DNA from 4 places in the Streptomyces sp. NPDC057565 genome. Region 1 is predicted to be linked to each of the others. Evidence: riboswitches for the same ligand, from Rfam matches in the RefSeq annotation. Region 1 holds a riboswitch; each other region holds the start of a gene.
The links. Region 1 has a riboswitch for cyclic di-AMP ahead of ACFU8W_RS02645 (transglycosylase SLT domain-containing protein). Riboswitches for the same ligand answer to the same signal wherever they lie in the genome.
Positions count from the first base shown of each region.

Region 2: another riboswitch for cyclic di-AMP. It lies ahead of ACFU8W_RS30370 (NlpC/P60 family protein); the one in region 1 lies ahead of ACFU8W_RS02645 (transglycosylase SLT domain-containing protein).
Region 3: another riboswitch for cyclic di-AMP. It lies ahead of ACFU8W_RS28165 (C40 family peptidase); the one in region 1 lies ahead of ACFU8W_RS02645 (transglycosylase SLT domain-containing protein).
Region 4: another riboswitch for cyclic di-AMP. It lies ahead of ACFU8W_RS07205 (M23 family metallopeptidase); the one in region 1 lies ahead of ACFU8W_RS02645 (transglycosylase SLT domain-containing protein).

Region 1 is NZ_JBHVFU010000001.1:645,758-653,400, reverse strand. Features, by position in the region: gene ACFU8W_RS02660 (dihydrodipicolinate reductase) at 1-503, shown strand, start outside; gene ACFU8W_RS02655 (carboxymuconolactone decarboxylase family protein) at 500-979, shown strand; gene ACFU8W_RS02650 (GMC oxidoreductase) at 983-2,611, opposite strand; gene ACFU8W_RS02645 (transglycosylase SLT domain-containing protein) at 2,850-3,617, opposite strand; cyclic di-AMP (ydaO/yuaA leader) riboswitch at 3,622-3,807, opposite strand; gene ACFU8W_RS02640 (DUF5996 family protein) at 4,384-5,337, shown strand; gene ACFU8W_RS02635 (UBP-type zinc finger domain-containing protein) at 5,349-5,708, opposite strand; gene ACFU8W_RS02630 (aromatic acid exporter family protein) at 5,966-7,192, opposite strand; gene ACFU8W_RS02625 (glycosyltransferase) at 7,381-7,643, shown strand, end outside.
Region 2 is NZ_JBHVFU010000022.1:89,469-97,111, forward strand. Features, by position in the region: gene ACFU8W_RS30365 (hypothetical protein) at 54-407, shown strand; gene ACFU8W_RS30370 (NlpC/P60 family protein) at 479-1,657, opposite strand; cyclic di-AMP (ydaO/yuaA leader) riboswitch at 1,656-1,820, opposite strand; gene pcrA (DNA helicase PcrA) at 2,078-4,531, shown strand; gene ACFU8W_RS30380 (M23 family metallopeptidase) at 4,586-6,067, opposite strand; gene ACFU8W_RS30385 (esterase/lipase family protein) at 6,361-7,224, opposite strand; gene ACFU8W_RS30390 (cobalamin B12-binding domain-containing protein) at 7,576-7,643, shown strand, end outside.
Region 3 is NZ_JBHVFU010000019.1:31,452-39,094, reverse strand. Features, by position in the region: gene ACFU8W_RS28175 (ATP-dependent Clp protease proteolytic subunit) at 1-392, shown strand, start outside; gene ACFU8W_RS28170 (hypothetical protein) at 400-708, shown strand; cyclic di-AMP (ydaO/yuaA leader) riboswitch at 1,024-1,209, shown strand; gene ACFU8W_RS28165 (C40 family peptidase) at 1,213-1,686, shown strand; gene ACFU8W_RS28160 (LysE family translocator) at 1,728-2,369, opposite strand; gene ACFU8W_RS28155 (LysR family transcriptional regulator) at 2,442-3,359, shown strand; gene ACFU8W_RS28150 (ATP-binding protein) at 3,382-3,813, opposite strand; gene ACFU8W_RS28145 (helix-turn-helix transcriptional regulator) at 4,017-4,874, shown strand; gene ACFU8W_RS28140 (DUF397 domain-containing protein) at 4,902-5,108, shown strand; gene ACFU8W_RS28135 (8-amino-7-oxononanoate synthase) at 5,122-6,264, opposite strand; gene bioB (biotin synthase BioB) at 6,409-7,593, shown strand; gene ACFU8W_RS28125 (adenosylmethionine--8-amino-7-oxononanoate transaminase) at 7,586-7,643, shown strand, end outside.
Region 4 is NZ_JBHVFU010000002.1:691,072-698,714, reverse strand. Features, by position in the region: gene lhgO (L-2-hydroxyglutarate oxidase) at 1-626, shown strand, start outside; gene trmB (tRNA (guanosine(46)-N7)-methyltransferase TrmB) at 619-1,428, shown strand; gene ACFU8W_RS07215 (PrsW family intramembrane metalloprotease) at 1,546-3,078, shown strand; gene ACFU8W_RS07210 (aldo/keto reductase) at 3,278-4,222, opposite strand; gene ACFU8W_RS07205 (M23 family metallopeptidase) at 4,377-5,483, opposite strand; cyclic di-AMP (ydaO/yuaA leader) riboswitch at 5,495-5,647, opposite strand; gene ACFU8W_RS07200 (PP2C family protein-serine/threonine phosphatase) at 5,909-7,063, opposite strand; tRNA gene ACFU8W_RS07195 (tRNA-Met) at 7,293-7,366, opposite strand.

The DNA of each region.
Region 1 (7,643 bases):
TGCTCGCACCGACCGTCCCGACCATGGTGTGGGGTGGGCAGATACGGCTGATGGCCAGGGCTCTGGGGGCCGAACTCGACGACATCCGCGAGACGTTGGACCGGCGACCGCTCGACGCCACGGTGAGCACCAGGACGATGGGCACGTTCGAGGCCGGCACTCAGGGCGCCGTGCGGTTCGAAGTGCAGGGCATCGTCGGGGGCGAACCCCGCATCGTCATCGAGCACATCACGCGCATTCACCCCTCCTGCGCACCGGACTGGCCGACGCCGCCCGACGGTGACGGCGCACATCGAGTGATCATCGAGGGCCGTCCGCGCATCGAGGTCACGGTCGAGGCCACCGACGAGGGCCAGAACAGGTCCGCCGGCGGGAACGCCACCGCGGTCGGCCGGCTCGTGAGCGCCATCGACTGGCTCGTGGACGCGGAACCAGGAATCTACGACGCGCTCGACGTCCCGCTGCGCCCCGCAGTCGGCAGGCTCGGAAGGAGACATCCATGAACATCGACATCCCCGAGGGCAAGGACGCGATCGAGTACGTGTGGGGCGAGATGGTGCCCGGGATCGGGATCGCCGCATCGAACTTCTCGCTGTCGGTGTACGCCCACACGACCCTGGGACTGCGCGAGTTCGAAGCCGCACGGTTGCGGATCGCCCAGATCAACGGGTGCCTCTTCTGCCTCGACTGGCGGACCGAACGGGACGGTGTGAAGGTCGAGGAGGAATTCGCCGACGCGGTGACCCAGTGGCGCACCACCGACGTTTTCGACGACCGGACCCGGTTGGCCGCCGAATACGCCGAGCGGTACGCCTTGGATCACCACAACCTCGACGACGCGTTCTGGTCCCGGATGACCGCGCACTACAGTCAGCTCGAGATCGTGGAGCTGAGCATGAGCATCGGATCGTGGCTGGCCTTCGGCCGGCTCAACCATGTGCTGGGCCTCGACACCGTGTGCGCGCTGCCCGGCCGTTGATCGTCACAGGTCGGTGGCGATGATCTTCTCGATGTTCCGTTCGGCGAGCGCGGTGATGGTGACGAACGGGTTGACGCTGGTGTTGCCGGGGATCAGCGAGCCGTCGATGACGTACAGGCCCACGTAGCCGTGCAGGCGGCCGTAGTTGTCGGTGGCCCGGTTCAGCACCGCGCCGCCGAGCGGGTGGTACGTGAGGTGGTCGCCCCAGATCTTGTAGGTGCCGAAGAGATCGGTCCGGTAGATCGTCCCCTCCTTCTGGTTGATCCTGTCGAAGATCGTCTTGGCGGCGTCGATGGACGGCTGCTTCCAGGCGGTCTGCCAGTTCAGGTCGACCGTGCCCGTCGCGGCGTTCCAGGAGAACTCGGCCCGGTTCGGGTTCTTGGTGATGGAGAGGTAGAACGAGGCGTATGTCTCGATCCCGGTGGGCAGTGGCGCAACCTCGGCGAACGCGCCACCGGCGGCCCAGTTGTCGATGCCGCCCGTGGGAATGGACGCCTGAAGGCTGCCGGTCGGGTCCCACAGGTGATTGGCCCGGCCGCACATGACGTTGCCGTTGTCGCCCCACCCTTTGCCGATCTCGTTGTTCAGGCCGGGGAGCGCGCCGGTGGCCTTCAGCTTGACCAGCAGCTTGCTGGTGCCCACGCTGCCGGCCGCGAAGAACACCCGGTCGGCGGTCACCGTCTTGGTGGCCGTGGTGACACCGCCGGTGTCGATCTGGTCGATGACGACCGTGTAGCCGCCACCTGCCGCCGGGGCGACCGAAGTGACCTTGTGCAGCGGCGAGATGGCGACCCTGCCGGTGGCTCTGATCCGGTCGAGGTACGTCTTCTGCAGCGATTTCTTGCCGTAGTTGTTGCCGTAGAGGATCTCGCCGGCCAGCGCCGACCTGGGGACGGTTCCGGCCTCTTCCTGCCTCATGTAGTCCCAGTCGTACACGGTGGGCACGAAGACGAACGGGAAGCCGGCACGTTCGGCCTGCTTACGGCCGACCCGGGCGTACTGGTAGCACGCGGCGGTGTCGAACCAGGCCGGATCGATGGTGCCGGCCCCGAGCCCGGCATTGGCGCGCGGGTAGTAGATGCCGTACATCTCGTCGGCGTCCACCGACGGGAGGACGGCTCCGAAGTTCTCGCGCTTGGGGGTGACCGCCATCCCGCCGTTGACCAGCGAGCCGCCACCGACACCGCGGCCCTGGTAGACGGTGATCCCGCTGAACTCCTCGGCGTCGAGGATCCCCGTGTTGCGGGTGATGTTCTTGTCGATGGGGAAGCCGAGGAAGTTGCTGAGCGGCTGCTTGGTCCTGGTGCGGAGCCAGTACGACCGACTGTCCGGGGAGGTCGTGTTGGCGAAGATCTTGCCGTCCGGGCCGGGGGTGTCCCAGGCCATGCCCATTTCGATCATGTGCACGTCGACGCCTGCCTGGGCGAGACGCAGCGCGGCGACGGAGCCGCCGTATCCGGTGCCGATCACGAGGGCCGGGACATGGGCCCCGGAGTCGATCGGAGCGGCTGCGGAGCGGACCCCGGCCTGGGCCGGGATGGCGTGACCCGCGAGGGCCACGGCTCCTAAAATAGAACCAGTTCCTGTGATGAATCTTCGACGCGAAACGCCCTTGGGGCCTGCATCACGCATGGTAGAGTCACTCATGTGACACGCCTCACTCTCTTAAGAGTGAAACTGGTTCTACTGCTGTTTGCGTGTCAAGTCACTACATACCTGCGGGTAACCTGCACCCGATCGAGCGACCCGGACACGCAACGTCACGCGTCACCCTGGACCGCGCGGCAGGAGGACAGGACCGACGGGAACGGGTGGCGAAGCCCCATCGGACCCTCGCCACCCGTCATTCCCGAATCGACGCAATCGGGGGTCAGTAGGCCCCGAAGACGTTGTCGATCGAGCCGTACTTGGCGGCGGCGTAGTTGCACGCGGCCGTGATGTTGGCGACCGGGTCGTAGGGGTCCATCGACGTACCGGGCACGTGGTAGGCCCGGAAGGTGGGGTCGATGACCTGCAGGAGCCCCTTGGACGGCGTGCCCTTGGCTGCGTTCGAGTCCCAGTTGTTGATGGCCCGGGGGTTGCCCGAGGACTCGCGCATGATGTTGCGGTGGATGCCGTCGTAGCTGCCGGGGATGCCGTGCTTGGCCATGACGGCCAGCGACTCCTTGATCCAGCCGTCGAGGTCGTTCGTGTACGTCGTGGGCTTGGGGGTGACCGCAGCAGCGGTGCTCGCGGCCGTCGTGGACTCGACTGCCGCGGGCGCGGCCTTGGCGCCGATGGTGAGCTTCTGGCCCGGGTGGATCACGCCGGGGTCGGCTCCGATGACCGCTCGATTGTCCTTGTACAGCTGCTGCCAGCCGCCGCTCACGGACTGACTCAGGGCGATCTTGTAAAGGGTGTCACCGGCTATCACGGAATAGGTGGAGGGCGTAGCCGCCCGCACTGCAGTCGGCTTGGCGGGGGCGGCAGCGGGCGCCACCGTCTTGGCGACGGCTGTGACAGGCTGCGCCGGCGCTGCCGAGGCAACGGTGGCCCCGATCATCGGAAGAGCCAGAGCGGCTCCGCCCGTGCTCACGGCAATGATTCCGCGAGTCAGCGAACCGGACTTACGACGACGGTGGTTACCCATTGCGGGCATGGCGCATTCCTCTCCGTCGCCTACGAGGTGAGCTGTCGGGTTGAGGCTGGAGTTGCCTTGCCGTATGGGAATACGACTTCACCCCTAGCCGTTCCGGATACCGGATCGGCGGCTTGCCTGGGTCCCCCGCTCCTGCCGTACGTGAATGGTCGGGTTCCCGGACGGCGGCAGGATTCGGCGTTCCATCCGGATTGACGGTGACCGTAGGCGAGAAACTCCGACCTGAACAAGCCCCCATTTCTCGATCACAATTCATTTACAAGATCGAGTCGCGGAATTTCTCCCGATCCACCCCGACCCACGAAGCCAACTTTCTTGGCGCAGCAGGGAACCGAGCGGCACGCCGCTGCGTCCGCGCGCCCGAAAGGTGACTCTCACCACTCAGTCCGAAAAGGGCGATTTGCCCATCACGCAAGGCCTCGACTCGTGAGGGTTGCGCATGCATCCAGACAGCCGAGCGGCTTCCCCTAATCGCCAAAATTGCGACATTCAGCAGATATTGGCGTCGGCGGGCAGGCACTCGGGCCTCCGACTCGTCGGGAAGGGCGCCTCCGGGGAGGCGCCCGGGAGCAGTCGCGCGTCACGCGTCTGCGTCGACTGCGGCGCACGAGTGGCCGCCCGCCCCGGCCAGGTCGCGCAGGTTCACACGAACGACACCACGACGGCGGCACGAGGTGCCGTACGCCTTCGGCATGGCCATGATGGTGCGGAAGAACGCCCTGCCCGCCCACCGGGACCGTCCGGCAGCACGAAAGAAGTGATGGCGATGGAGCTGTTCCCGCCCATGCCGCTCGCCGAGTGGCGTGACACCAAAGAGACGCTCCACCGCTTCGCGCAGGTCGTCGGAAAGATCCGTCTCGCGGCCAGTGTCCGACGCAATCACTGGTGGAACGTTCCGTTTCACCTCACTGGCCGCGGTATCACCACCCGCCCCATGGGGCAGATCGACGGCAACCCGATTTTCACGGTGGACTTCGACTTCGTCGGCCATCGCCTCGTCATCACAAGACTGGACGGCGTGACGGTCTCGTTCCCGCTTTCGGGCCAGTCCGTGGCGTCCTTCCACAAGAAGGTCATGGCCGCCCTGGAAGCGCTGGGCATCAAGGTGGATATCAACGTGCCCAAGCCATTCGATCTGCCCGACGCCGACCGGCCGTTCGCCGAGGACACCCAGCACGCGGCATACGATCCCGAACACGCCAACCGGTATTGGCAGGTTCTCAGTCAAGTGGCACTGGTACTGGAGGAATTCGCGGCGCGGTTTTCGGGGAAAGTCAGTCCCGTGCACCATTTCTGGCACACCTTCGATATCGCCCACACCCGATTTTCGGAGCGTCAGATCGACCAGCCCCACCAGATCGACCCGGTGACGCGGGAGGCCTACTCCCAAGAAGTGATCAGCTTCGGTTTCTGGTTCGGTGACGACAAGTTCGCCGCGCCCGCGTTCTACTCGTACACCGCTCCCGAACCGGCGCAGTTGGCGGAGGAACCGCTCACTCCGGTGTCGGCGCAGTGGGTGGATCGTGGCGGCAGCCATCTGGCGGTGCTGCCGTACGACGCGGCCCGCACCGAGAGCGATCCCCGTGCGGCCGTACTCGCCTTCTACGAAAGCGCCTATCAGGCCGGAGCGGGGCGCGCCGGCTGGGACATCGGCCGTCTCGCCTGTCCCGGCGGGATGACCGATCCGTGTCTGAGGACCCGTATGTCTGCCGGTGGCTGAGGAGCGCCGCTTCAGTGCAGCTGCTGCTCCCAGTCCGCGGGGACCTTGTCCTGGGGACCCGGGGTCGGCTGGTCAACCGGGTGCGAGGTGGGCGGGAGCAGCTCCAATCCCTCGTAATATTCCTCGGTCTCGATGTTCCAGAGCCAGTTCTCCCCTGGCTCGAAGCTGGCGAGGAAGGGATGTCCTGCCTCGCGTGCGTGCTTCGTACCGTGCTGCGAGGGGGAGGAATCGCAGCAGCCGATGTGACCGCACGCGGCGCAGCGGCGCAGGTGCAGCCACCATCCCGGTCCGTCGCCCGCCAAGCAGTCCGCACATCCCGTCCCGCTGGGAGCCGCGGCGAGATCGATGCCTGGGATCTGGTCAGGTGCCATGTGACGTTCCTCCGTGATCAGGCGCGAGACTGCGGACCCTGCGGGTCTCGGCCCCGGCGCTCTGAGGCTTCCGGTTCCCCTCCTGCATCGTAAGGCCGGGCTGCGGGGTCCGCCTGCGTCGAACAGCCGTGCCGGACTCCGGCCGCCGCTCGATGGTGTGAAGTACCCACCCTGCAGGGGGCGTTCGCGTGTGTGGGCGGCAGCCGAGCCGGGGCGTTCGGGCGTCGCGGGGCGCGCGGTCTCCTGTCGCCTCGCCCTCACGCTCCCGGGACTGTCGGCTGCGTGGCCCGGGGGCTGCCGAGCCGCCGCCGCAGTGCGGCGAGCCGGGGATGGCGTTCGTGCAGTTCAGCAGAGTGGCGGTCGAGTTCCTCGCCGAGGCGTTCGGCGCGCTTGTCGATGTCCAGCTCATCCAGAATGCGGTCGACCTCGGCGAGCAGTGCACCGTGCAGTTGCCACTGTCGGGGATGCTCCTGGACGTCCTCGAGCAGGAGGTCGGCCACCACGTCCCGAGTGGCGCGGCTGGCGGCCAGTGCGGCGGCAAGTCGCGACTCCGCCTCCTCGGCATTGGCGGACACCGGGGTGGTGATCAGCGTGGAGAAGCTCTCGATGGCGTCGGCCATCTGCGCGAAGAGTTCCCGGAGCGAGGCAGCCACGTCCTCCGGGAACATGGTTTCCTCGGTCCGGGCTTTGGCCAGGTCCGTCAGCGTGCGGGCCAGCACGCGGAGCACCACGGCACAGATCTCCAGTGTGTCGAGTCCGGTACGCAGGACGATGCGGTACAGAAGACCCTGCCGGATCCGGGGGTTGAGCAGGAGGCTCTCCTCGGCCTGCCGCAGCGAGGCGTCGACGGCCACGATGTCGTGGTCGAGTCTGCGGGCGTCGTGCAGTCTCGCCGCCGCCTGCGCGACAGAGATGTGGCCGCCGACCTCCTCACCCATGGCCCGGAACATCCGTCCCATCTCCCGTGCCAGTTCGTCGATGGACACGCCCGCGTTCTGCACCCATACGGGCGGTGCGAGCAGGTTGAACAACAGGCCGACGCCCGCACCGATCAGGGTCTCCAGAACGCGGTCCCACGCGGTGGCGGCGACCTGGGAGACGCCGAGGACGAGCATCGCGCTGATGGCGACTTCCGGCACGAACTCGTCCACCCGCACCATCCGGCCGATGATCAGCGAGCTGAAGATCGTCAGACCCAGGCTCCACCAGCTCAGACCCACCAGGGCGCTGAAGCCGATGGCGATGAGCACCCCGACGACGACGGAGTTGACGCGCCGGATGCCCGTGGTCAGTGTCGCGTACAGGGTGACCTGGACGACGAGGAGCGCGGTCAGCGGAGCCGTCAGCGGTGCGGGCTGCGGAAGGGTCCACACCGCGACGACATACGCGATGACCGCGGCCGCCGTCGAGCGCAGGGTCTGCGCCGCGACAGGCTCGGTGGTCTGCCGTACGAGTTTGATCACAGGTGCGGAGATTTCAGGCATTTCACTCTCCTTCCCTCGTACGACTGCTTGCAGCACCACGAATCCACCGGACGGGTTGCACGTGGGCCCCGTCCATGGGTAGGTGCGCCTCCTGGGGTCGGCGGGCGGACAGCAAGGCGCGGCGGAGTGCCGGAAGTCGGCGCAATGCAGTCCTGCGGGTGTGGGGCGCCGATCCCTAGGGTCGTGCCATGCGCGTACTTTTCTCCTCGACCAGCGGATCGGGCCACTTCAACCCCCTTGTCCCGTTCATCGACGCCTGCGCGGCGCGTGGGGACGATGTCCTCGTCGTCGCACCGCCCAAGCTCGAACCGTTACTGGCGGCCCGGGAACAGCCCTACCGCATCGGCGGGGAGCCGCCGGAGGCCGAGCTCGTCCCGCTGATGATGCGGGTGTTGGGGCTGCCTGCGGACGAGGGCGTGTCCCTGATGACCAGGGAGGTGTTCGGCAGGGT
Region 2 (7,643 bases), on a different contig from region 1:
AGCCCCCACCTCGCCGAAGAGGGGTGATATGGCCCCGGCTAGGCTGCGGCCTCATGGACGTACTCATCAATGTCTTCGTCGCGCTGCACATCATCGGCATCGCCGCCCTCCTGGGCGGCTTCCTGACCCAGATGAAGGCGATGGGCGCAGGCACGGCACGCTTCGTCCCGGCGATGCTGCACGGCGCGCTGACCATGCTGGTCACCGGTGTCGCGCTGGTCGGACTCAACCAGGCCGACGACCACCCGGTCAACAACATCAAGATCGGCGTGAAGCTGGCGGTCCTGGTGGTGATCCTCGCGCTGGTCTACATCAAGCGGGACGAGGAGAAGGTCGAGAAGGGTGTGTTCGCGGCGGTCGGCGGACTGACGGTCGCCAACATCTTCATCGCGACACTCTGGACCTGAGCCGGACCCGCCCGCATGAAAAGCGAGCCCCTGCCGGACCCGGCAGGGGCTCCTCTTATGCGGGCTCGGCGTCATGCCGGGCGCACGCTGCCGTAGATCGGCATGTAGTAGATCGACTCCTCGCGGACGTTCGCCCCCGGCTTCGGGGCGTGGATCATCATGCCGTCGCCCTTGTAGATACCGACGTGGCTGATGTCGTCGTAGAAGAAGACGAGGTCGCCCGGCTTCAGGTCGGCCGTGGCTATCCGGGTGCCGATCTTCACCTGGTCCCAAGTGGTGCGGGGGATGTCGACGCCCGCTGCCTTCCAGGCGGCCTGGGTCAGCCCCGAGCAGTCGTACGAGGAGGGGCCCGCCGCTCCCCAGACGTACGGCTTGCCGATCTGGGCGCGGGCGAAGGCGAGAACCTTCTCGGCCTTCGTGGTGGCACTGGTGTCCGAGCCGGTCCCGGTCCCGGTCCCGGTTCCCGTGCCCGTCCCCGTGCCACTGGTGGAGGCGGCCTTCTTCGCCGCCTCCTGGGCCTTGCGGTCCGCCTCGGCCTTGGCGGCGGCCTGCCGGCGGGCGAGTTCCTCCGCCTTGCGCTTGGCCTCCGCCTCCTTCTCGCGCTCCAGTGCCGCCAGCCGCGCCTTCTCCTCGGCCGTCAGCTTCGACAGCATCGCGCGCGCCTCGCCCAGCTTCTTCTGGACGGATTGCTTGCTGGTCCGCAGCGTGGCCTGGGACTCGGTGAGCGTCTCCAGGCTCTTCGTCGCCTCGGTGCGCTTCTTCGCCGCCGCTGCCTGCTGCGTACGGAAGTCCGTGACCGCCTTCTGCTGCTGGGCGGTCATCCGGTTCATCAGCTGGTTCTGGTCGAAGTACGACTGCGGGTCGTTGGCCAGGAAGAAGGTGGCGGTCGGGGCGATGGAGCCGGTGCGGTACTGCGCGGCCGCGTAGTTGCCGAGTGTTCTGCGCGCCTCGTTCAGCTTGTCGGCGCGCTCGGCCACGTCCTCCAGCAGGGCGTCGACCTTGCCGCGCTGCGTGGCGGAGGCCTCTTTCGCCTGGTTGTACTGCTGGGTCGCGGTGCCCGCCTGCCGGTAGAGGTCGTCGACCTTCTTCTGCACGTCCTCGATGCTGGGCTTGGGTGCGCTCGGGGTGGCCGTGGCGCTCTGGGTCGACAGCAGGGTCACGCCTGCCAGTGCGGCCGTCGTGAGCCCGACGGCGGGGGTGGTGGTGCGTACTCGGCTGCGCGGTTTGCGATGCGATGCCAAAGCCGGCATCTCCTTCCGTGGACCGCCTACCGGGTTAGCTGTCGGGTTCGGGCGGAACGGAAGGCTGCCCTACGGTCCGAGTGGGGATACAGACCGATTCACCCCGGTTTCGCATGTGGGTCCCCGGTTCCGAACTTCCCTGTGGGCAGCGCGGATTCGGCGGGGGAGCCCGCTCGGCGTGGTTCGCCTCAAGGGGGTACGGGCCGCCCGACGGAGCACGCTAGCCAACCGTGGTGCCGCTGTGAAGCTTGATGTTCGATATGCCCGATACGTTTTCGTGACCTTGGCGAAGAGGGGTCGGAGGAGGCGGTTTGGGCCCCGATTTCCTTACGGGGCGTGGGCGGGTGCTCTCCGTACGTAGGTGCCTTCCGGCCGCGCTTTCCCATGCGGCCGCAGAGTGTCGGTGCGTCGCCCTAGACTCGTGAGGCGATGAGCAGCCTCTTTGACGACAGTTTCCTGGCCGGCCTCCAGCACTCGGAGGAAGAACCCCCGCCGCCCCCCGAGGACTCCGCACCCGAAGCGGTGCCGGAGGACCTCTTCGCGGGTGTCTTCGACGCACCCCCGCCGCCCCGGGACGCGTACTACCGGGACGGCGCCCACCGCCCCGCCATCGACTCCGCCGCCCTGCTCGACGGGCTGAACACCGAGCAGCGCGCCGCGGTCGTGCACGCCGGATCGCCGCTGCTCATCGTCGCCGGCGCAGGCTCCGGCAAGACCCGGGTGCTCACCCACCGGATCGCCCACCTGCTGGCCGAGCGGGGCGTGCACCCCGGCCAGATCCTGGCGATCACCTTCACCAACAAGGCCGCGGGCGAGATGAAGGAGCGCGTCGAGCAGCTCGTCGGACCGCGCGCCAACGCCATGTGGGTCATGACGTTCCACAGCGCGTGCGTGCGGATCCTGCGCCGCGAGTCGAAGCGGCTCGGCTTCACCTCGTCGTTCTCGATCTACGACGCGGCCGACTCCAAGCGGCTGATGGCCCTGGTCTGCCGCGATCTGGACCTCGACCCGAAGCGCTTCCCGCCGAAGTCGTTCACGGCCAAGGTCTCGAACCTGAAGAACGAGCTGATCGACGAGGAGACCTTCGCCGGCCAGGCCGCGGACGGCTTCGAGAAGACGCTCGCCCAGGCGTACGCGATGTACCAGTCCCGGCTGCGCGAGGCCAACGCACTGGACTTCGACGACATCATCATGACGACGGTCCATCTGCTCCAGGCGTTCCCCGACGTCGCCGAGCACTACCGACGCCGCTTCCGGCACGTCCTCGTCGACGAGTACCAGGACACCAACCACGCGCAGTACACGCTCGTACGCGAGCTGGTCGGCCCGGCCGGAGAGGCCGACGCCCCCGCCGAGCTCTGCGTCGTGGGTGACGCCGACCAGTCGATCTACGCCTTCCGCGGCGCGACGATCCGCAACATCCTCCAGTTCGAGGAGGACTACCCGAACGCGACGACGATCCTGCTGGAGCAGAACTACCGCTCCACGCAGACGATCCTCTCCGCCGCCAACGCGGTCATCGAGCGCAACGAGAGCCGCCGCCCCAAGAACCTCTGGACGAACGCGGGCGAGGGCGCCCGGATCACCGGCTATGTCGCGGACACCGAGCACGACGAGGCGCAGTTCGTCGCCGACGAGATCGACCGGCTGACCGACGCGGGCGACGCGAAGGCCGGCGACGTCGCGATCTTCTACCGGACGAACGCGCAGTCCCGCGTCTTCGAAGAGATCTTCATTCGCGTCGGCCTGCCCTACAAGGTCGTCGGCGGCGTGCGCTTCTACGAGCGCAAGGAGGTCCGGGACATCCTGGCCTACCTCCGGGTCCTCGCCAACCCCGAGGACACCGTCCCGCTGCGCCGCATCCTCAACGTGCCCAAGCGCGGTATCGGCGATCGCGCCGAGGCGATGATCGACGCACTGTCGCTGCGCGAGAAGATCACGTTCCCGCAGGCACTGCGCCGCGTCGACGAGGCGTACGGCATGGCGGCCCGCTCGGCCAATGCCGTCAAGCGGTTCAACACGCTGATGGAGGAGCTGCGCACGATCGTCGAGTCCGGCGCGGGCCCCGCCGTGGTGCTGGAGGCGGTGCTGGAACGGACCGGCTATCTCGCCGAACTCCAGGCGTCCACGGACCCGCAGGACGAGACGCGGATCGAGAACCTCCAGGAACTCGCCGCCGTCGCGCTCGAATTCGAGCAGGAGCGGGGGGAGTCCGCCGGGGAGGAAGGTGCGGGCACGGGCACGCTCGCCGAGTTCCTGGAGAAGGTCGCGCTCGTGGCCGACTCCGACCAGATCCCCGACGAGGACGAGGACGGCTCCGGCGTCATCACGCTGATGACGCTGCACACGGCCAAGGGGCTCGAATTCCCGGTGGTGTTCCTGACCGGCATGGAGGACGGCGTCTTCCCGCACATGCGCGCCCTGGGACAGGTCAAGGAGCTGGAGGAGGAGCGGCGCCTCGCGTACGTCGGCATCACCCGTGCCCGTGAGCGGCTGTATCTGACCCGGGCGGCGATGCGCAGTGCGTGGGGTCAGCCCTCGTACAACCCGCCGTCGCGGTTCCTGGAGGAGATCCCGGACCAGCACCTGGAGTGGAAGCGGACCGGGCCGATGGCGGCCCCGGCCGGACCGACGTCGGGGATCACGTCGTCGCTGTCCTCGTCGCGCGCCCGCTCGGGCCCCTCGGGCTTCGCGACCCGGCGTACCTCGGACAAGCCGACGGTCACGCTGGTGGTCGGGGACCGGGTCACGCACGACCAGTTCGGGCTCGGCACGGTGACGGCGGTCGAGGGGATCGGCGACCAGGCGAAGGCGACGGTCGACTTCGGGGACGAACGACCGAAGAAGCTGCTGCTGCGGTACGCGCCGGTGGAGAAGCTCTAGGGGGGCCGCTCCGGAGCCGACGGGCGGGGCCTGTGCCGTGTCGGGCTCTGCAGCTCAGGTCGGGTCGAGGCCGTGGCTGCGGAGCCAGGGCAGCGGGTCTATGGCCGCTCCGCCACCGGGCCGGACCTCGAAGTGCAGGTGCGGGCCGGTGGAGTTGCCGGAGTTCCCGGAGTACGCGATGACGTCACCGGCCTTGACCGGGCCCGAGCGGATCCTGGTGCTGCTCAGATGGCAGTACCAGGTCTCGGTACCGTCGGCCGTGGTGACGATGGCCATGTTCCCGTAGGCGCTGTTCCACTGGGTGCGTACGGTGCCGTCGGTCGCGGCCATCACCGGAGTGCCGTACGAGACGGGGAAGTCGATACCCGTGTGCACGGACATCCAGTTGACGCCCGCCTGACCGTAGTAGGCGCTGAGGCCGTGCTGCTTGACCGGCAGGAGGAACTTGGGCCGCAGCGCCTCTTTCCGGGCGGCCTCCTCCTCGCGCTTCTTCTTCTCGGCGGCCTGCCGCTCTCTCAGGTCGATGCGCTCCTGGGTGCGGCTGGCGCGGTCGGCGAAGTTCTCGGCGTCGGCGCTGAGGTTGGCGAGCTGGGTGTCCAACTTGTTGTTGGCGTCGACCGGCTTGACGCTGCCGGGGTCGGCGGCCGCCATCGACGTGGTGTCGTCCTTGGTGTCCTCGCCGCTGCCGAGTCCGCCGACGGAGGCGGCGGCGATACCGGCGACGCTCATCACGCAGGCGGAGGGGACGGCGACGGTGAGAAGAGCGGAACGCTTGGCGGGGGTGCGACGCCGGCCGCGGCTGCCACCGCCGCCGCGGGTGACGGAACGGCTCGCAGGGCGGGGGATGTCGGCGGTGTGCTCCGCCGCGTGGTCCGTCCGGTCTGCCGCGTCGTCCGTATCGGCCTCGAGGTCCGGGTCCAGGTCGGCGACCCCGAACTCGGAGGTCGCGGTGATGTCCGCGGGCTCCACGGTTCCGGCGGGCGGGTAGGGCTCGTACGGAGCGTAGGAACCCTGATTCTCGTACGCCTCGTACGCGGCCTGTTCGGGTTCGTACGACTCGTGCGCGGTTTGCGCGGTTTGCTGTTCGTGCTCGGGCGTGGCGCCGGTGTTCCAGGCGGTGGCGTCGTATGCGCCGGTGTCGTAGGCGGCCGTCCCGGTCGTCGCCCACTGGCCGTTCTGGTGCCAGCCGTTGGTGTCCCACTGGCCCGACGCGTCCGGAGCGCCGCCCTGCGCGGGGATGCCCGGGACTTCCGGCATCCACGTCGCGGTGGTGTCGTACTGCTGCGGGTGCTGGGTCCCGTACGCGGCATAGGGGTCGTACGTGACGGTCTGATGCGCGCCGGTGTCCCACTGGGTGGAGTCGTACTGGCCGCTGTATCCGGCCTGTCCGGTGTCGTAGCCGCTGCTGTAGCCGGTGGTGTCGTACGTGCCGTCGTGGCTGCCCGGGAGGGAGCCGAAGAGCGGGTCGCTGTCGAAGCTGCCCGTGGAGTGGCTGTCGTAACCGACATACCCGGCGTAGGGGTGCTGGTCGTTCACCAACTTCTCTCTCGCCTCGGCAGCAGGACCTGGGTCTGGGGTCCGGTGGGGGAATCCCAGGGGAAAGCAGTGGCCGCGACTGTACCCGGCAGTACGTGACGGCGACAATCTTCCTCAGGTTCCGGGCCCGCAGGAAACGGGCAATCGGCCGTCTTTCGGCGGACTGTGCACAGAGCCTTGGCTCTATGTTCGAAACGCGTTCTATTTGTGAGCGCACTCCGGGCAGCCATGGTGCCCGGGGTATGCCCCCGGCACGGCGTGGCGGCCTTGTGCCCGTGAGGGACTCCGGTCCCTCAGGCGACCGAGGCGGCTCCCAGGAGTCCGGTGGCCGATTCCGGGGACTCCAGTGCCTGCCGGATCCCGGCGGCGACCGCCGGGTGGACCGGCAGTGCGAGGTGGCCGATCCCGGTGACGCGCACGTTCAGCGCATCGAGGTCCGGATGGTCGATGCAGGCCGCCTCGACCGGGACGATCACCTGGTCCAGCTCGCTCCAGAAGCTCACGAACCGGGTGCGGCAGTCGGGTGCGGGGCGGCGCAGTTCCTCGATCGGGGCGGAATCGCTGCGCATCTGGCGCACGATCGGGTGCGCACTGGCCACCGGGGCGACGGCGGTGCCGCCGTGCGGGGTGCCGAGGGTGACCAGGGTGTGGACCCGTCGGTCACCGCCGAGTCGCTGCACGTAATAACGGGCGATCAGGCCACCGAGGCTGTGGCCGACGACGTCGACCTCGTGGTGCCCGGTGCGGGTGCAGATCTCCTCGACATGCCGGCCGAGAAGTTCGGCGGCCGTGCGGATGTCACACGTGAGCGGTGAGTAGTTGAGGGACTCCAGATGGTGCCAGCCGTGCCGGGCCAGGGAGCGGCGCAGCAGGACGAAGACGGAGCGGTTGTCGATGAACCCGTGCAGGAGCACGACGGGCCGCCGCTCGGGGCTCTCGGTGGGCAGGGCCCGGGTTCCGGCCGGTGCGGTGGGTGGCTGTTCGGGCGGGGGCGTCGCGGCATGCCGCTCCCCGGTCATGCCCGAGGGGTAGAGGAGCACGTGCCCGACGAGCACGACCAGCTCCAGCGCGGTGGCTCTCAGCAGTGCCGATGACAGCCAGGTGCGACGCAGACACGGCTGGCGGAGCAGTAGCGGAAGAAAAGGCAGGACCTTCATGGCCGACCTCCTGCTTCGGCGCACGGGAGGCGGCCCAAGTCCCCGTATGCCCTCATGGGGTGCCGTGGCAGAGGCGTGGGTGGCTGGTCGGACCACCTGTCGACGAGTCGTACCACCGTGCCGTGCGGCTGACGGCGCGGTGGTACGGCGACCTCGTAGCGGCTCCCCTGGCCTCCGTGGCCCGCGCGGCAGGCATGCCGCGTGATGCGGGAACGGGGCCCGGTGAACATGTCCCAGGTGTGATTTCCCCCTCCCGGCCCACCGCGAAACGGCGGGTTGCGGGATGCTGTCGATAACGTTCGTTCACATCCCCGGCCCTTTCCGGCACGGGAGACGCATGTGGAGGCAGTGATGGGTGTGACCGGTCCGATCCGTGTGGTGGTGGCCAAGCCGGGCCTCGACGGCCATGACCGCGGGGC
Region 3 (7,643 bases), on a different contig from region 1:
CCATCTACGACACGATGGACTACCTCACCTGCGAGGTGGAGACGTTCTGCCTCGGCCAGGCCGGTTCCAGCGCGGCGGTCCTGCTCGCCGCGGGCGCTCCCGGCCGACGGCACGCCCTGCCCGGGGCCAGGGTCGTCGTCCAGCAGCCCGAGCTCCCGGAGCCGGTTCAGGGCCAACCGTCCGATCTGGAGATCGAGGCGCGGGAACTGGTCCGCGTCCGTGAGCTGCTCACCCGTGTGCTGGCCCGCCACACCGGCCGCAGCGCCGAACGGATCGCCGCCGACTTCGAGCGCGACCTGATCCTCGACGCCGCCGGAGCCAAGGCGTACGGGCTGGTGGACCACGTCCTGGAGAACCGCAAGGCGTCGCTCCCGCCGAACAGCGTGAGGTGAACCGCCGATGCAGCCGCCCCACCTCCCACCGCTGCCCGCACTGACGCACGCCGAGGCCGAGTTCATCGACTGCTACCTGGAAGTGCTCGACCAGCTGGGCCGGATCAACCCGGCCCGCGGCAGCGACACCTACGGCGCGCTGCGCGCGGCCCAGGCACTCGCCTCGCGGTCGGGCGCCCTGCGGGACGCGCTCACCTTGATGCACGAGCGGGGTGAAGCACAGATCCACGCCGCCACGTTGGCACGGGCACTGCGCGTGTTGGACGGGGAACGGCGGGCCGGACGGGTCACCGTGCCCCCGGCCCCGATGAGTTGATCATCTCTCCATGGGCGACACGCCCGGCACGCTGATCAATTTTTCTCGCTCGTCCGGCGCAAGGAATCCCCCGCGAGAGGGACAACTCGACTTGCGCCGCCGACGTGGACGGGGAGCGAAATATGCCGTTCCGCCGCTGGTACGGGACCGGTCGAGACAGCCTGACGAGTACACACATCACCCCTCGCTCACCCAAATAGACGATTGGTAGTGAACTTCGCATATCGCTGTTTTAGTTCGGAAATCCGGCAGTCGGTGAGTCAGGATCCGTGGGACGACAAGCCCCCGCCACCACGGCGAGGCGGTCCGGGCGGACGCCGAGTCCTGCCGCCGCCCGGATGACTGGTCGACAGAAGTGGATCGGCAGGAGTGGAGGACCCGAGCACAACGGGTCGACCGGCATCCGGTCGACCCTCGGGGTGAAGCCGCATCGCGCGGCCGGGCAACTTCGCCAGCCCGAACCCGACAGGTCATCCTTCACAGGCGGCTGACGAAGGGTTGCGCATGACTGCGCAGGTTCATGTCCCGTTTCTGAGCGCCCGGGCCGGTACGGCCACGGTTCTGACGCTCGCCGCCGTCGGCGGCTCCATGATCGTCCCCGGCGCCGTGACCGACGCCCAGGCCGCGACGCATGCGACCACGGCGCTCAAGATCGCCGCGTCGAAGAAAGGATCGCCGTACCGGTACGGGGCCACCGGCCCCCACGGTTTCGACTGTTCCGGGCTGATGCTGTATGCGTTCAAGAAGGTGGGCAAGAGGCTCCCACGCACGGCCCAGCAGCAGTACAACAAGACCCGCCACATCTCGGCGTCGAAGCGGAAACGTGGCGATCTGGTCTTCTTCCACTGGGGACGCAGCGTCTACCACGTCGGCATCTACGCCGGCAAGGGGAAGATCTGGCACTCCCCGAAGACCGGTTCCGTCGTGCGGCTGGAGAAGATCTGGACGAGGAGCGTCTGGTACGGACGAGTTCGCTGATCCCTCCGATTCTCCTCCGGCTCCCCCATTCACCACGTGCTTCAGTGCACCAGGGGTCCGGTCACCAGGACCAGCCCCAGCGCGGTGAGCGCCGCGCCGCTGCCGCCCTCGATGGCGCGGGCGGTACGCGGCCGGCGCAGCCACCGGCCCAGGCGGTCCACCAGGAGCGCCACGGACGGGAACCAGATCAGCGCGAGCAGCACGACGACGGTGGCCAGCAGCAGGGTCCTGGGGAGGGGCGGCTGCCCGTCAGGGACGAATTGCGGCAGCAGGCTCAGGAAGAGCACGGGCGCCTTGGGGTTCAGAGCGTTGGTCAGAAAGCCCTGTCGCAGGGCGCGCCGCGTGCTGGTCGCCGTCGGCCCTCCGTCCACTCCCGTGTCCACGCCCGCATCCCTGGCGCGGCGTCGTGCCGCGTGCACGCCGCTGATTCCCAGATAGAGGACGTACGCCCCGCCGAGCAGCTGCACCGTGCGGAACAGGACGGGCACGGTGACCAGGACCGCCGCGAGCCCGGCGACGGCGAGCGCGGTGTGGATGAGCAGTCCCCCGGCAACCCCCAGCGCCGTGGCCACCCCGGCCGCACGCGAGGCGAGTGCGTTCCGTACGACCACCGTGAAGTCCGCGCCCGGCAGCGCCACCATCCCTGCGGCGACCCCGATGAAGGCGATGAGTTGTCCGTCCATGGGTCCACCATGGACCGACGTAGCCTTCAGCATGTACTTGCAATCTTCTGGGTCTGCCAAAAGGAACGCTTAATGTTCGACCCGACGCGGCTCGCGGCGCTGGTGGCTGTCGCCGAGGCCGGTTCGATCACACGCGCCGCCGCCCGCCTCGGCTACACCGCGCCCGCACTCTCCCAGCAGCTGGCCAAGCTGGAGCGGGAGGCGGGCGCCGCGCTGCTGGTGCGCCACCACCGTGGCGCCCGGCTGACGGCCGCGGGCGAGCTGCTGGTCGTACGCGCCCGGCGGGTCCTCGACGAGATGGACCGTGCGCGCCACGAACTGAGCCGACTGGCCGGGCTCTCCGGCGGACGCCTCCGGGTCGGCACGTTCACCACGGCGGGTATCCATCTGCTGCCGCCGGTACTGAGTGCGTTCCGGCGCGCCCACCCGGATGTGGAGCTGTCCGTCACGGACTACGAACCGCCCGGGGGGATCGCCGCCGTCGCCTCGGGCGAGGTCGATCTGGCGCTGACCCATGCGTACGAGCCGGGGCCCGCGGCGCCGGTGCCGTCCGGGGTCTGCGTGGAGCCGCTGCTGGTCGAGGAGCTGGTGCTGATCACTGCGGTCGGCCAGGTGCTGTCCGAGGGCACAGGACGGCTGCCGGTGACGGAGCTGGCAGGCCGGCCGCTGATCAGCAGCGCACCGGCCCATCCGCCCCGCCGCGGGGTGGAGAACGCCCTGGCCGAGGTGGGGGCGACGCCCGCGGTGGTCTGCGAGTCGCCCGGCTATGCCCTGGTGTGCGCCCTGGTCAGCGCGGGGATCGGGATGGCGGTGGTGCCGGAGATGGTCGCCGCGATGTCGCCGACTCCACTGTCCGTGCGGCGGCTGGAACCCGCGGCGTTCCGGCGGACGATCTCAGTGGTGCACCACGGCGAGCGCGCGAGCGGAGCGGCGGCGACGCTGTGCGCACTGCTGCGCGGCGGCTTCGGGCGGGCGACGTCGGTGCAGTGACGTGCGCCGCCCGCTCGGGCAGTCAGGTCTGGGCGGGTGCGGTCCACGGGAGCGCGATCCAGACGGTCTTGCCTCCCTCGCTGGTGGGCGTGACCCTGAGACGTCCGCCGCACTCCTTGGCCAGACAGCGGATGATCACCATGCCGCGGCCGTTGTCCTGCTGCACGGCGGCGGGCAGGCGCCGGGGCCGACGGGGGTGACTGTCCGTCACCCCGACGTGCAGCTGCTCCTCACGCTCCAGCCGGAGGTCCACGGTGAAGGTGGGCGACTGACCGAAGGTGTGCTGGACGGCGTTGGTCACGAGTTCCGAGACGATGAGCCGAATGGTGTCGGCGGTCTCGGTGTCATCGGGCAGTCCCCAATCGGCGAGCACCCGGGCAACGTATCTCCGGGCTGCGGGGACCGAGACCGGCTCGCTGGGCAGAGTGACACGTGCTTCTTGATGGTCTGCCATGGCGAGCCGTCCCTTTCCTGCCCGGACCGACCCACGACCGGTCCGGGATGCGCTTCGCGCCAGATTGCCACTGATGCTGCCCGCTGTGACGGCAATCCAACGAGATATGCATATATCTGTCGCTCGAAGCGGTGAACTCCGGCCCGGACAGGCGTGGGTGGCGGCACACTGGCCCCTCTGTACGAGAGGGAGGGAGGCCTCCGATGCAGCACGGCCCTGCAGTACGTCGCCGCAAACTCGGGGAGGAACTGCGGAGTCTGCGCCACACGTCCGGACTGACCAGTCGGGACGCCGCACGGATCCTCGGCTGGCACCAGTCGAAGGTGAGCCGGATCGAGACCGGTGCGAGTGGGGTGAAACCGGCCGATGTGGGCCGGTTGCTTGATGCCTACGGCGTGGACGACGCACAGTTGCGGGCGCTCCTGGAGATGCTTGCGGGCTCGGCGGGCGGTGGTGGCACGGGCTGGTGGCACGCCTACCGCGGCCTCATCCCACCCCAGTACCGGGACTTCATCAGTCTGGAGTCCCAGGCCCGGACCGCCCGCACATTGGAAACCTCGGTTGTTCCCGGGCTGCTGCAAACCGCCGACTACGCACGGGCGGTGACCCGTTCGTCCCTGGACGGGCTGCCCGCCGGTCAGCTGGACTCGCTGGTGGAGGTGCGGCTCACGCGGCAGGGGGTGCTGCGGACAGACCCGCCCTTGCGGTTGACCGCGGTGCTCGACGAGGCGGTGCTGCGGCGCGAGGTCGGCGGGCGCCGAGTGATGCGGGAGCAGCTGCGCCATTTGGCACGGTTGTCCCAACTACCCCATGTACAGGTGCAGTTGCTGCCGTTCTCGGTCGGCGGGTATATCGGCATCACTGGACCGTTCGTTATCTTCTCATTTCCGAATACTTCCGATCTGGATGTGGTCGTCCTTGACCATTTGACGAGTAGCCTCTACCTGGAGCGGAAAGAAGACCTTGAGGCGTACAGCTCGGCCTTCCGCACGATGCAGGCACACGCGCTGTCGCCGGAGCACTCGTTGGACCTCATCGCCGCGATCGACCGCGACGGTTAGGAACCTCAGACTGCCCGAGGGGGCCCGATGTCCGATTGCCTCGCACAGCACGAGTTACGGTGGCGGCGCAGTAGCCGCAGCACGGGTATGAACAACTGCGTGGAAGCAGCTCCGTTCGGCGCGGAACAGCTGGCCGTGCGGGATTCCAAAGACGTGTCCAGGCCCCCGCTGCGGTTCTCCGCGGCGGCCTGGACTTCGTTCGTCTCCGGCCTGAACGACGGTCCGGTCGGCTGACCGGCCGGCTCCGTCAGGTCAGTGGCGCGGTTCGCAGGACGGTCGCCACCGCGGTCGCGATCTGCGCCTCCGTCAGATCGGCCCGTGCGGTGAGCCGCAGCCGCGAGATGCCGTCCGGGACCGACGGCGGGCGGAAGCAGCCCACCGCGATCCCGGCCGCGCGGCAGTCGGCCGCCCAGCGCACCGCCGCTTCCGGCGAAGGCGCCCTGACCGAGACGACTGCGGCGTCGGGGCGTACGGCGGTCAGCCCCTCCGCGGTCAGCCGTTCGTACAGTGCGGTGGCGACCGTACGGGCCCTGCCCGCGCGTGCCGGCTCGCGGCGCAGCAGGCGCAGGCTCGCGAGAGCCGCGCCCGTCGCGGCCGGTGCGAGCCCGGTGTCGAAGATGAAGGTGCGGGCCGCGTTGATCAGATGGTCGATCACCCGGGCCGGGCCGAGGACCGCGCCGCCCTGACTGCCCAGGGACTTGGAGAGGGTGAGGGTGGTGACGATCCCGTCACCACCCGCGAGACCGGCGGCGGCGAGGGCGCCGCGCCCGCCCTCCCCGAGCACGCCCAGACCGTGCGCGTCGTCGACGAGCAGCGCGGCGCCCTCCGTACGGCAGACGTCGGCCAGTTCCGGCAGCGGCGCGGCGTCTCCGTCGACGGAGAAGACCGAGTCGGTGACGGCCAGGGCGCGGCCGCCGTGCGCGCGCAGCTCCTTGGCGACGGCTTCGGGATCGGCGTGGGGTACGACGACGGTGTCCGCCCGGGAGAGGCGGCAGCCGTCCACGATGGAGGCGTGATTGCCCGCGTCGGAGACGATCAGGGAGCCACGGCCGGTGAGGGCGGTGAGGGCGGCGAGATTGGCCGCGTAGCCGGAGGAGAGGACGAGGGCCGCTTCGAAACCGCAGAATTCGGCGAGTTCGCGTTCGAGCTCGGCGTGCAGCGCGGTGGAACCGGTGACCAGCCGGGAGCCGGTGGCGCCCGCACCCCACCGGTGCGCGGCCTCGGCGGCGGCAGCGGTCACCTCGGGATGCCGGGTGAGGCCCAGGTAGTCGTTGCTCGCGAGGTCCAGCAGTTCCGGCTCGGCGGGCCGGGGGCGCAGAGTACGGACGAGCCCGGCGTCCGCACGGCGGCGCGCCTCGTCATCGATCCAGTCGAACGGGGCGAAGGACATGGCGGCGGTCCCTTTTGTAGGCAGCTCACAGACCCTAACCGGGGGCGCGGCCCGTCATGGTGTGGCGATACACACAGGCTCTGGGGGCTCTGTTGTCCGGTTCCTCCTTGGCTGCGGGCGGTGCCGTAAGCCAGGATCGTGACCATGGACCTCCTGAACACGTTGGTGGACAAGGGGCTGCGGCGCGAGCTGCCGACCCGCGAAGAAGCGCTCGCCGTGCTGGCGACCTCGGACGACGACCTCCTCGAAGTGGTGGCCGCGGCCGGGAAGGTGCGCCGTCAGTGGTTCGGCCGGCGGGTGAAGCTGAACTATCTGGTCAATCTCAAGTCCGGGCTCTGCCCGGAGGACTGCTCGTACTGCTCTCAGCGGCTCGGCTCGAAGGCCGAGATCCTCAAGTACACCTGGCTGAAACCGGACGAGGCGTCGAAGGCCGCCGCCGCCGGGGTGGCGGGCGGCGCGAAGCGCGTCTGTCTGGTGGCGAGCGGCCGCGGTCCGACGGACCGGGACGTCGACCGGGTGTCGCAGACGATCGAGGCGATCAAGGAGCAGAACGAGGGCGTCGAGGTGTGCGCCTGCCTCGGTCTGCTCTCCGCCGGGCAGGCCGACCGGCTGCGTTCCGCGGGCGCCGACGCGTACAACCACAACCTCAATACGTCCGAGGGGACGTACGGGGACATCACCACCACCCACACCTATGCGGACCGGGTGGAGACCGTCCAGCAGGCGCAGGCCGCGGGACTCTCGGCGTGCTCCGGGCTGATCGCCGGAATGGGTGAGAGCGACGCGGATCTGGTCGACGTCGTCTTCTCGCTGCGCGAGCTGGACCCGGACTCGGTTCCGGTGAACTTCCTGATCCCGTTCGAGGGGACCCCTCTCGCCAAGGAGTGGAACCTCACCCCGCAGCGCTGTCTGCGCATTCTGGCGATGGTCCGGTTCGTCTGCCCGGATGTCGAGGTCCGGCTCGCGGGCGGCCGAGAAGTGCATCTGCGCTCGATGCAGCCGCTCGCCCTGCACCTGGTCAACTCGATCTTCCTGGGCGACTATCTGACCAGTGAGGGCCAGGCGGGGCAGGCGGATCTGGACATGATCGCGGACGCCGGTTTCGAGGTGGAGGGCGCGGGTACGACGACGCTGCCCCGGCACCGTACGGACGCGGCGGCCGGAGCGGAGACCGGTGGCGGCTGCGGCTCGCACGCGGGGGGCTGTGCGCCCTGCGGTGACGTGGCCGACGAGCCGGCGGACGCCGAGGCCGGGACGCCGGGCGCGCGTACGGATCTGGTGGCGGTCCGCCGTCGTGGCGCGGGAACGGATCTCGCACCCAATGCCTGAGCCCCTCTCCCCGGCCGAACTGCGGGCCCTGGACCGGGACCACGTCTGGC
Region 4 (7,643 bases), on a different contig from region 1:
GCGACCGGGTGGCGCGGCTCGCGGGCGACGAGCCGGGCATGCGGATCGTGCCCTTCCGCGGGGAGTACTACGAGCTGACCAGGCCGGAGCTGGTGCGCGGGCTGGTCTACCCGGTGCCGGATCCGGCGTTCCCGTTCCTCGGGGTGCACCTGACCCGAGGCCATGACGGCGGCGTCCACGTCGGGCCGAACGCGGTGCCCGCGCTGGCCCGCGAGGGGTACAGCTGGCCGGTCGTACGCCCGCGTGAGCTCGCGGACACGCTGACCTGGCCCGGCTCCTGGCAGATCGCACGCAGACACTGGCGGTACGGGGCGGGCGAGGTGCACCGTTCGCTGTCGAGGAGCGCATTCACCGCGGCCGTCCGGCGGCTGCTGCCCGAGGTCACGGAGGACGACCTGCGCCCCGCCCCGTCCGGTGTCAGGGCCCAGGCGGTGCTGCGCGACGGCACGCTGGTGGACGACTTCCTGATCCGCGAGGCCCCGCACACCGTGCACGTGCTGAACGCCCCGTCGCCCGCCGCGACGGCCTCTCTGCCCATCGGGCGGGAGGTGGCACGCAGGGCGCTGCTCCGGGCACAGGGAACGGGATGGAAGCCGCCCGCCGTAGAATCGGGGCATTGTGTCTGAGTCCTTGAACCCCGCCCCCGAGACCGACGAGGCCCACGCTCTGCGTGCCGCCGCCTTCGAGCGGCAGCGCAGGCTGCGCCAGGAGCCGCGCTTCCCCGGCGGGCCCGCCGCCGATCCGGCCGGTTCGCACCACGAGCGCCGGATCCGCAGCTTCCAGCCGCGCCGCAGCCGTGTCACACCCGGCCAGGAGGACGCTCTGCAGCGGCTCTGGCCGAAGTGGGGCCTGGACATCGACGGGCAGTCGGTCCTCGACCTGCCCGAGCTGTTCGACGGGCTCCCGATCGTGCTGGAGATCGGCTTCGGGATGGGTGAGGCGACCGCGCAGATGGCGGCCGACGACCCGGGCACCGGCATACTCGCCGTCGATGTGCACACCCCGGGCCAGGGCAATCTGCTCGGTCTCGCGGACCGGAACGGACTGTCCAACATCCGGGTGGCCAACGGTGACGCGATCATCCTGCTGCGCGAGATGCTGCCGCCGGACTCGCTCGACGGGCTCCGGGTGTACTTCCCCGACCCGTGGCCCAAGAAGCGCCACCACAAGCGGCGCCTGATCCAGCCGGAGTTCCTCGATCTGGTGGCGCAGCGGCTGAAGCCGGGAGCCGTGCTGCACTGTGCGACCGACTGGGAGCCGTACGCCGAGCAGATGCTCGAGGTGCTGACCACGCACCCCCTGTTCGAGAACACGGCGGCGGACGGCGGCTACGCACCGCGGCCCGCGTTCCGTCCGCTGACCCGGTTCGAGGGGCAGGGCCTGGACAAGGGCCACGTCGTGCACGACCTGCTCTTCGCCCGTAGCTGACCTTTCCGCCGCGGCCGGGTCCTCACCCGTGGCTGAGCTGCGGATTTCCTGACGGGGCGGCACGCGTACCTCGTCGCCCCATGGTCAGCTGTCACTCCCCCTCGTTAGGGTCATGGGGTGTCCGACGGGTCTGTCCAGCAGCAACAGTCGCAGCCGGCCGTCCCGCTCCTCGAGGAGCAGCGGGTCGGCGAGATCCTGGCGGCCGTGCCGGAGCGGGGTCAGTGGCGCTACCGCCCGCGCCGCGTCGGCATGGTCTGGCGGAGCAAGACGTTCCGTATCGCCGCGGTCTTCACGGTGCTCGCGCTGTGCGGGCTGGTGATCCTGGCCCTGGTCCGCGCCCAGACCGGCACCGAAGGATTCCTGGTCGGGCTCGGTCTGGCCGTGCTGCCCGTCCCGCTCCTGATGACGGCGTTCCGCTGGCTGGACCGGGTCGAACCCGAACCCTGGCGGAATCTGCTGTTCGCCTTCGCCTGGGGTGCGTGCGCCGCCGCCCTGGTCGCGATCATCGCCAATTCGTTCGCGACCCGCTGGATCGCGACGGCCACCGCGGACCCGGCGAGCGCGGACACCCTCGGGGCCACGGTGATAGCGCCGGTCGTCGAGGAGAGCGCGAAGGCGGCGGCCGTCCTGCTGATCTTCCTGTTCCGGCGAAGGGACTTCGGCGGTGTCGTCGCCGGCGTCGTCATCGCCGGCTTCACGGCGACGGGCTTCGCCTTCACCGAGAACATCCTCTATCTGGGCAACGCGTTCGGCGAGGACCAGCAGATCGGCAACTCGGGCCTGGCGTCGGTGACGGCCGCGACCTTCTTCGTACGAGGGGTGATGACGCCGTTCGCGCATCCCCTCTTCACCGTGCTGACCGGCCTGGGCTTCGGCTTCGCGGCGCTCAGCGCACGCCGCCACCGCATCCGTCGCATCGCGCTGCCGCTGCTCGGACTGGTCCTCGCCATGGGCATGCACGCCCTGTGGAACGGCTCGGGGACGTTCGGCCCGTACGGCTTCTATGTCGTGTACGGGGTGTTCATGGTCCCGGTCTTCGGACTGGTCACCTGGCTGGCGATCTGGTCGCGCCAGCGGGAGCTGCGCACCCTGGCGACCGAGCTGCCCGCGTACGCGGCCGCCGGCTGGCTGACCCCGGCCGAGCCGCTCGCGCTCTCCTCGATGCGGGCCCGCGGCCTGGCCCGGGACCTGGCGCGCCGGCAGCACGCGCAAGCGGGGTACGGAGCCCCGGGGCACGGGTACGCCGCTGCCTACGGCCCCGCCCACGGCGCTCACAGCCGGATCGCGGCGCAGGTACGCAGTCACGCCAAGGCGCAGGCCACGGCGCGCGGCAAGGCGGCGGCGCGGGCGGTCGCCGAGTACGAGTCGTTCGCCACGTCCCTGGCGTTCCTGCGCCGCCGGGCAGGCCGCGGGGCGGCGGAACCGGACTTCAGCGCACGTGAACTGGAACTGCTGCACCATCTCTGGCAGCGCCGGGAGGTGGCCGCCCCCGCCCTGGCGTACGCGGCACAGGCGACGGGCCGCCTGCGCCCGCGGTACATGGCCCCGGCGCCGGTTCCGCAGCAGTACCAGCCGTACGGCGGCCACAACCCGTATCTGTCACCCCCTGGGCAGCCGTATCACCAGCCGCCCCACGGACAGCACCGCTAGTGCTGCGACCGGAAAGGTTTACCGGGAAGCTCGCGGCGTCCGGTGCGGTGCATCGCAAGGCGGAGGATCCCCCTCGTACTGGACGTACTCGGGGGATGCGACAACGCAGCGAGGTGCCGTGCCGGGCGTCGCGAGCCGGTGAACCTTTCCGGTCGCAGCACCAGGGGGAGCCGGCCGCCCCGGCATCCCCGGTGACGGGTCAGGCGGACGCCTCGGTGAGTTCCGCCAGCTCCTGCTCGGTCAGTCGCAGGCCGGCGACGGCCACCAGCGCGGGCAGCTGATCGACCGTGCGGGCCGAGGCGATCGGAGCGGCTACGGTCGGACGGGCGGCGAGCCAGGCCAGGGCGACGGTCGCGATCTCGGCGCCGCGCTCCTGGGCCACCTTGTCGAGTGCGGCCAGGACCTTCCGGCCCCGCTCCGACTCCAGGTGCCGGCCGGCGTTCTCGGCCCGGGCGCTCTCCACCGACGTGCCCGGACGGTACTTGCCGGTGAGGAAACCCGAGGCCAGGGCGAAGTACGGGACAGCGGCGAGCTCGGCGCGGGCGGCGGTGTCCTGGAGCTCGCCCTCGTAGGTGTCACGGGAGACGAGGTTGTAGTGCGGCTGCAGGGCGACGTAGCGGGCCAGCCCCTCGCGCTCGGAGAAGTCCAGGGACGCCTGGAGCCGCTCCGGGCTGATGTTGGAGGCGGCGATGGCGCGCACCTTGCCGTCCTTCACCAACTGGTCGAGAGCGGTGATGATCTCCTCGACCGGGACGGTCTCGTCGTCGAAGTGCGTGTAGTAGAGATCGATGTGGTCGGTGCCGAGACGGCGCAGCGACTGCTCGGCCGCGGCCTTGATGGTGGTCGCGGAGAGGCCCTTGTAAGCAGGATGGGCGCCGACCTTCGTCGCGACGACGATGTCGGAGCGGTCGGAGCGTGCGGCGAGCCACTTGCCGATGACGATCTCCGACTCGCCGCCCTCGTTGCCAGGGACCCAGGCGGAGTACGAGTCGGCGGTGTCGATGAAATTGCCGCCCGCCGCCGCATACGCATCGAGGACGGCGAACGACTGCGCCTCGTCGGCGGTCCAGCCGAAGACGTTGCCGCCGAGGGCGAGCGGGAAGACCTGAAGGTCGGAAGAGCCGAGCCTGCGGAGAGAAGTCATAAGTGGATCAACGAAATCCACCGGTGCCGCTATTCCATGCATGGTGCACGGAAAAGCCGTGGAGAAACGGACCGGCAGCCCTGACGTCGGGGGGTGAGCGTCAGGACTGCCGGGGATCGGTGGCGGGCCGGTGGGACGGCTCGCGTTCCTCGGGTCAGGGCGTGAGGCCCTTGTCGCGCAGCCAGGTCATCGGGTCGATGCCCGTACCGCTCGAGGTGTGGACCTCCAGGTGGAGGTGAGGTCCCGTCACATTTCCCGTGGCGCCGACACGGCCGATGGTCTCACCGGTGGTGACCTTCTGGCCGACGCTGACGTTGATCGACGACTGGTGACAGAACCACAGTTCCGTACCGTCCTCGAGCTCCAGGACCGTGCGGTAGCCGTAGGAGCCGGACCAGCCCGCCGACTTGATGGTGCCGGTGTGGATGGCCTTGATCGGGGTGCCGGTCGGCGCCGCGAAGTCGAGACCGGTGTGGTAGCCGGAGGACCACATCGAACCGGCTTGGCCGAAGGTCGAGGTGATCGTGTACGAGGAAGTGGGGATGGCGTAGCTGGCGGCCAGTTTGGCGAGCCGCTCGGCCTCGGCCTTCGCCTTCGCCTCTTCCTCCGCCTTCTTCTTCGCGGCCTCGGCCTTGGCCTCCGCGACGTCCTGCTTCTGCTTCGCCTCGGCTGCCGCCTTCTCCGCGGCGGCCTTCTCCTCAGCCGCCCTGGCCTCCGCGTCGGCGGCGTTCTGCTGCTGCTCGGCCTGCTGGAGGATGCGGGCGCGGAGCGCCTCGCCGGCGTCGGTGGCACCCTGCTCGGCCTCGGCGGTGGTGATGCCCGCACTGGTCAGCGGTGCGGCGGCGGTCGCGGCCTGGGCCCGGTCGGTGGCGGACTCGTCGGAGAACAGCGCGCCCACACCGGGGAGGGAGCCGGCGTCGGGGAGATTGTCCGCGATGGAATCGGGAAGGGAGATGGAGACCGGCGGCTTGCTCTGCGCGGTGGCCATCCCGCCCGCGCCGACGGCCGCGATGACGCCGACACCGAGAACCGTGGAGCTACGGGCGAGCCCGTTGCGCTGCTTGGCGACGCGGTGCCTGCCGCGTACGGGACGGACGGACTCCTCGGTGGGGTTCCATTCCTCCCAGGCCCGGTCGGTCTCTCCGAAGCCTTCGGTCCCGAACTCGGTGCCGAACTCGGTGTCCGTCCCGGATCCGTACTCAGTGGTGAAGTCGGAGCCGAACCGGGAAGGGGCTTCGGGGGCAGGCTTGTTGGACGCCACGGGGGCGCACTCCTTTCCTTCCTTCTCGCCTACCGGGTTAGCTGACGGGTTCGGAGCAGGAAGGTCTCCTACGGATTCCTCTGCCTCTCACGAGACACAGGTGTCCGATTCACCCCATGTAGGTGGTTCCCCGGTTCCCTTGCGGAATTCGGCGCTCGCGCACGGGTGCCGCCACTGACGACGGCTGGGACGACCGCGCTGCGTTATCGAACGTTAATAGACACACGGGTCCGATTCCAAGCCGTTCCCACTGATCATTGCCGACCTTGGCCTGGACTTTACGGGACACAACCGGGTGGAATCGGACGAGTTGACCCGGGCTCAGCCACTACCGTCTTTCTGACGTTGCGTCAAACGTTATGCGGAGCGGCACTCTTCGATTACGCACGGTGGCATCACCCTCGTGTGCTCACCGCAGTCGCGACTCATTCCTGCCCGCGCCCCACGATCTTCACCGTCCTGCGCCGTTCCAGCTGCCCCTCCGCGGGCCGCGCGACCGCGACCAGCGCCAGGTCGTCGGTGGACTTGCCACCCGTGTGCAGCCGTACGTCATCGGTCAGTGCGGACAGCAGCTCCTCGGGCCCGGGGAAGAGCCGTCCGCGCAGCCGGGCCGCCGGATCGTAGAAGATCCCCTGTTTGTCCCGAGCCTCGGAGAGGCCGTCGGTGTAGACGAGCAGCGTCGTCCCGGCGGCCAGACTCCAGACGTCGGCCAGGTCCGGCCACACCCCCAGCCCCATACCGAGCGGCAGCGCGGGCACGCTCGGCACCAGCACCTCCACCCCGCCGTCGGCATGGAGCAGCAGCGGCTCGGGGTGGCCGCGGTTGACGATCCGTACCTCGTCGGCGCCGTGCGGGATCTCGGCGAGTGCCGCGGTGACGAACCCCTCGACCGGATCGATCCCGCCGCGCCGCTCCCCCTCCCGCGCCAGCGCCCGCTCCAGCCGCTGCGCCACGTCCTCCAGCGAAGCCTCCTGCTCGGCGGCCTCCCGGAACGCGCCGATGATCACCGCCACCGCCTCGACCGCGTCGAGCCCCTTGCCCCGCACGTCCCCGACCACCAGCCGCACGCCGTGCGGGCTGTCCACCACGGCGAACAGGTCGCCGCCGACGAACTCGTCCGCCTGCGCCGCCTCGTACCGCGCGGCGACCCGCAGCCCGCCGATCCAGTCGTTCGGCTTCGGCAGCACGGCCCGCATGGCGGTCTCCGCGATGACCCGCGCCGAAGCCAGCTGCTCAGTGCCTCGCCGTACGACTCCGTTGATGAAGAGGGCGAGGACCGAGACGGTGAGCACGGTGAGGACCTCGAGGGACGGCACGACCTGCAGCACCGTGCCGCTCTCGCTCCGCAGGACGAGGATCGAGAGCAGCGAGGCGGCGCCGATACGGACGGTGCCCGCCCGAGTGAAGAACGGCGCGGCGACCAGCGGGGCAGCCACGAAAAGCGGCACGGCGGTGAACGGCGGCGGGGTGAGAATGTCGAACACGAGCCCGACGACGATCATCAGCGCAGGCAGCGCACCGACGAACCGCCGGGAACGGCTGCCGCCCCCGACCCGCACCCCCCGCAGCTTCTCCGCCATCCCCACCAGTGGTCTCCTGCCCGGTACGCGCAGCGGCTCCTGTGGTCTCCTGCCCGATGCGCCCCCGCGGTCTCCTGCCCGGTACGCGCCTGACTGCGGACGGCGCCGCACCCCACTCCCCCAGGCTGGCCGGAGCGGCGTCGCGCGGCGACTCCGCGTCGGCCGAAGGGGGGACGGACACACGAATCAGGCCCGGCATGCTTCGTGCATGCCGGGCCTGATTCTTCAGTAGCGGGGACAGGATTTGAACCTGCGACCTCTGGGTTATGAGCCCAGCGAGCTACCGAGCTGCTCCACCCCGCGTCGGTGAACACAACTCTACGCCATCCGGGACGGACGGTTGACCATTTGCTGGTCCGCCTGCGCCCATCCATGCCCACCGCTGCCCCAAGGTGTCGAATTCGAGAAGCAATTGCCGGCTCGCAGCCTGCCCGGAGGGCCTCCGACGATGACCGCACCGCTCGCCCTGCCGGTACCGACCACACTCCGCAGTCGTCCGTGCACGGCGCGCTCATCGGCGGCGAAATCCCTCGTGGCGGAATCCTGCGTACCGGAGGCCTCCGGAGCGGAGAAGCAGCCC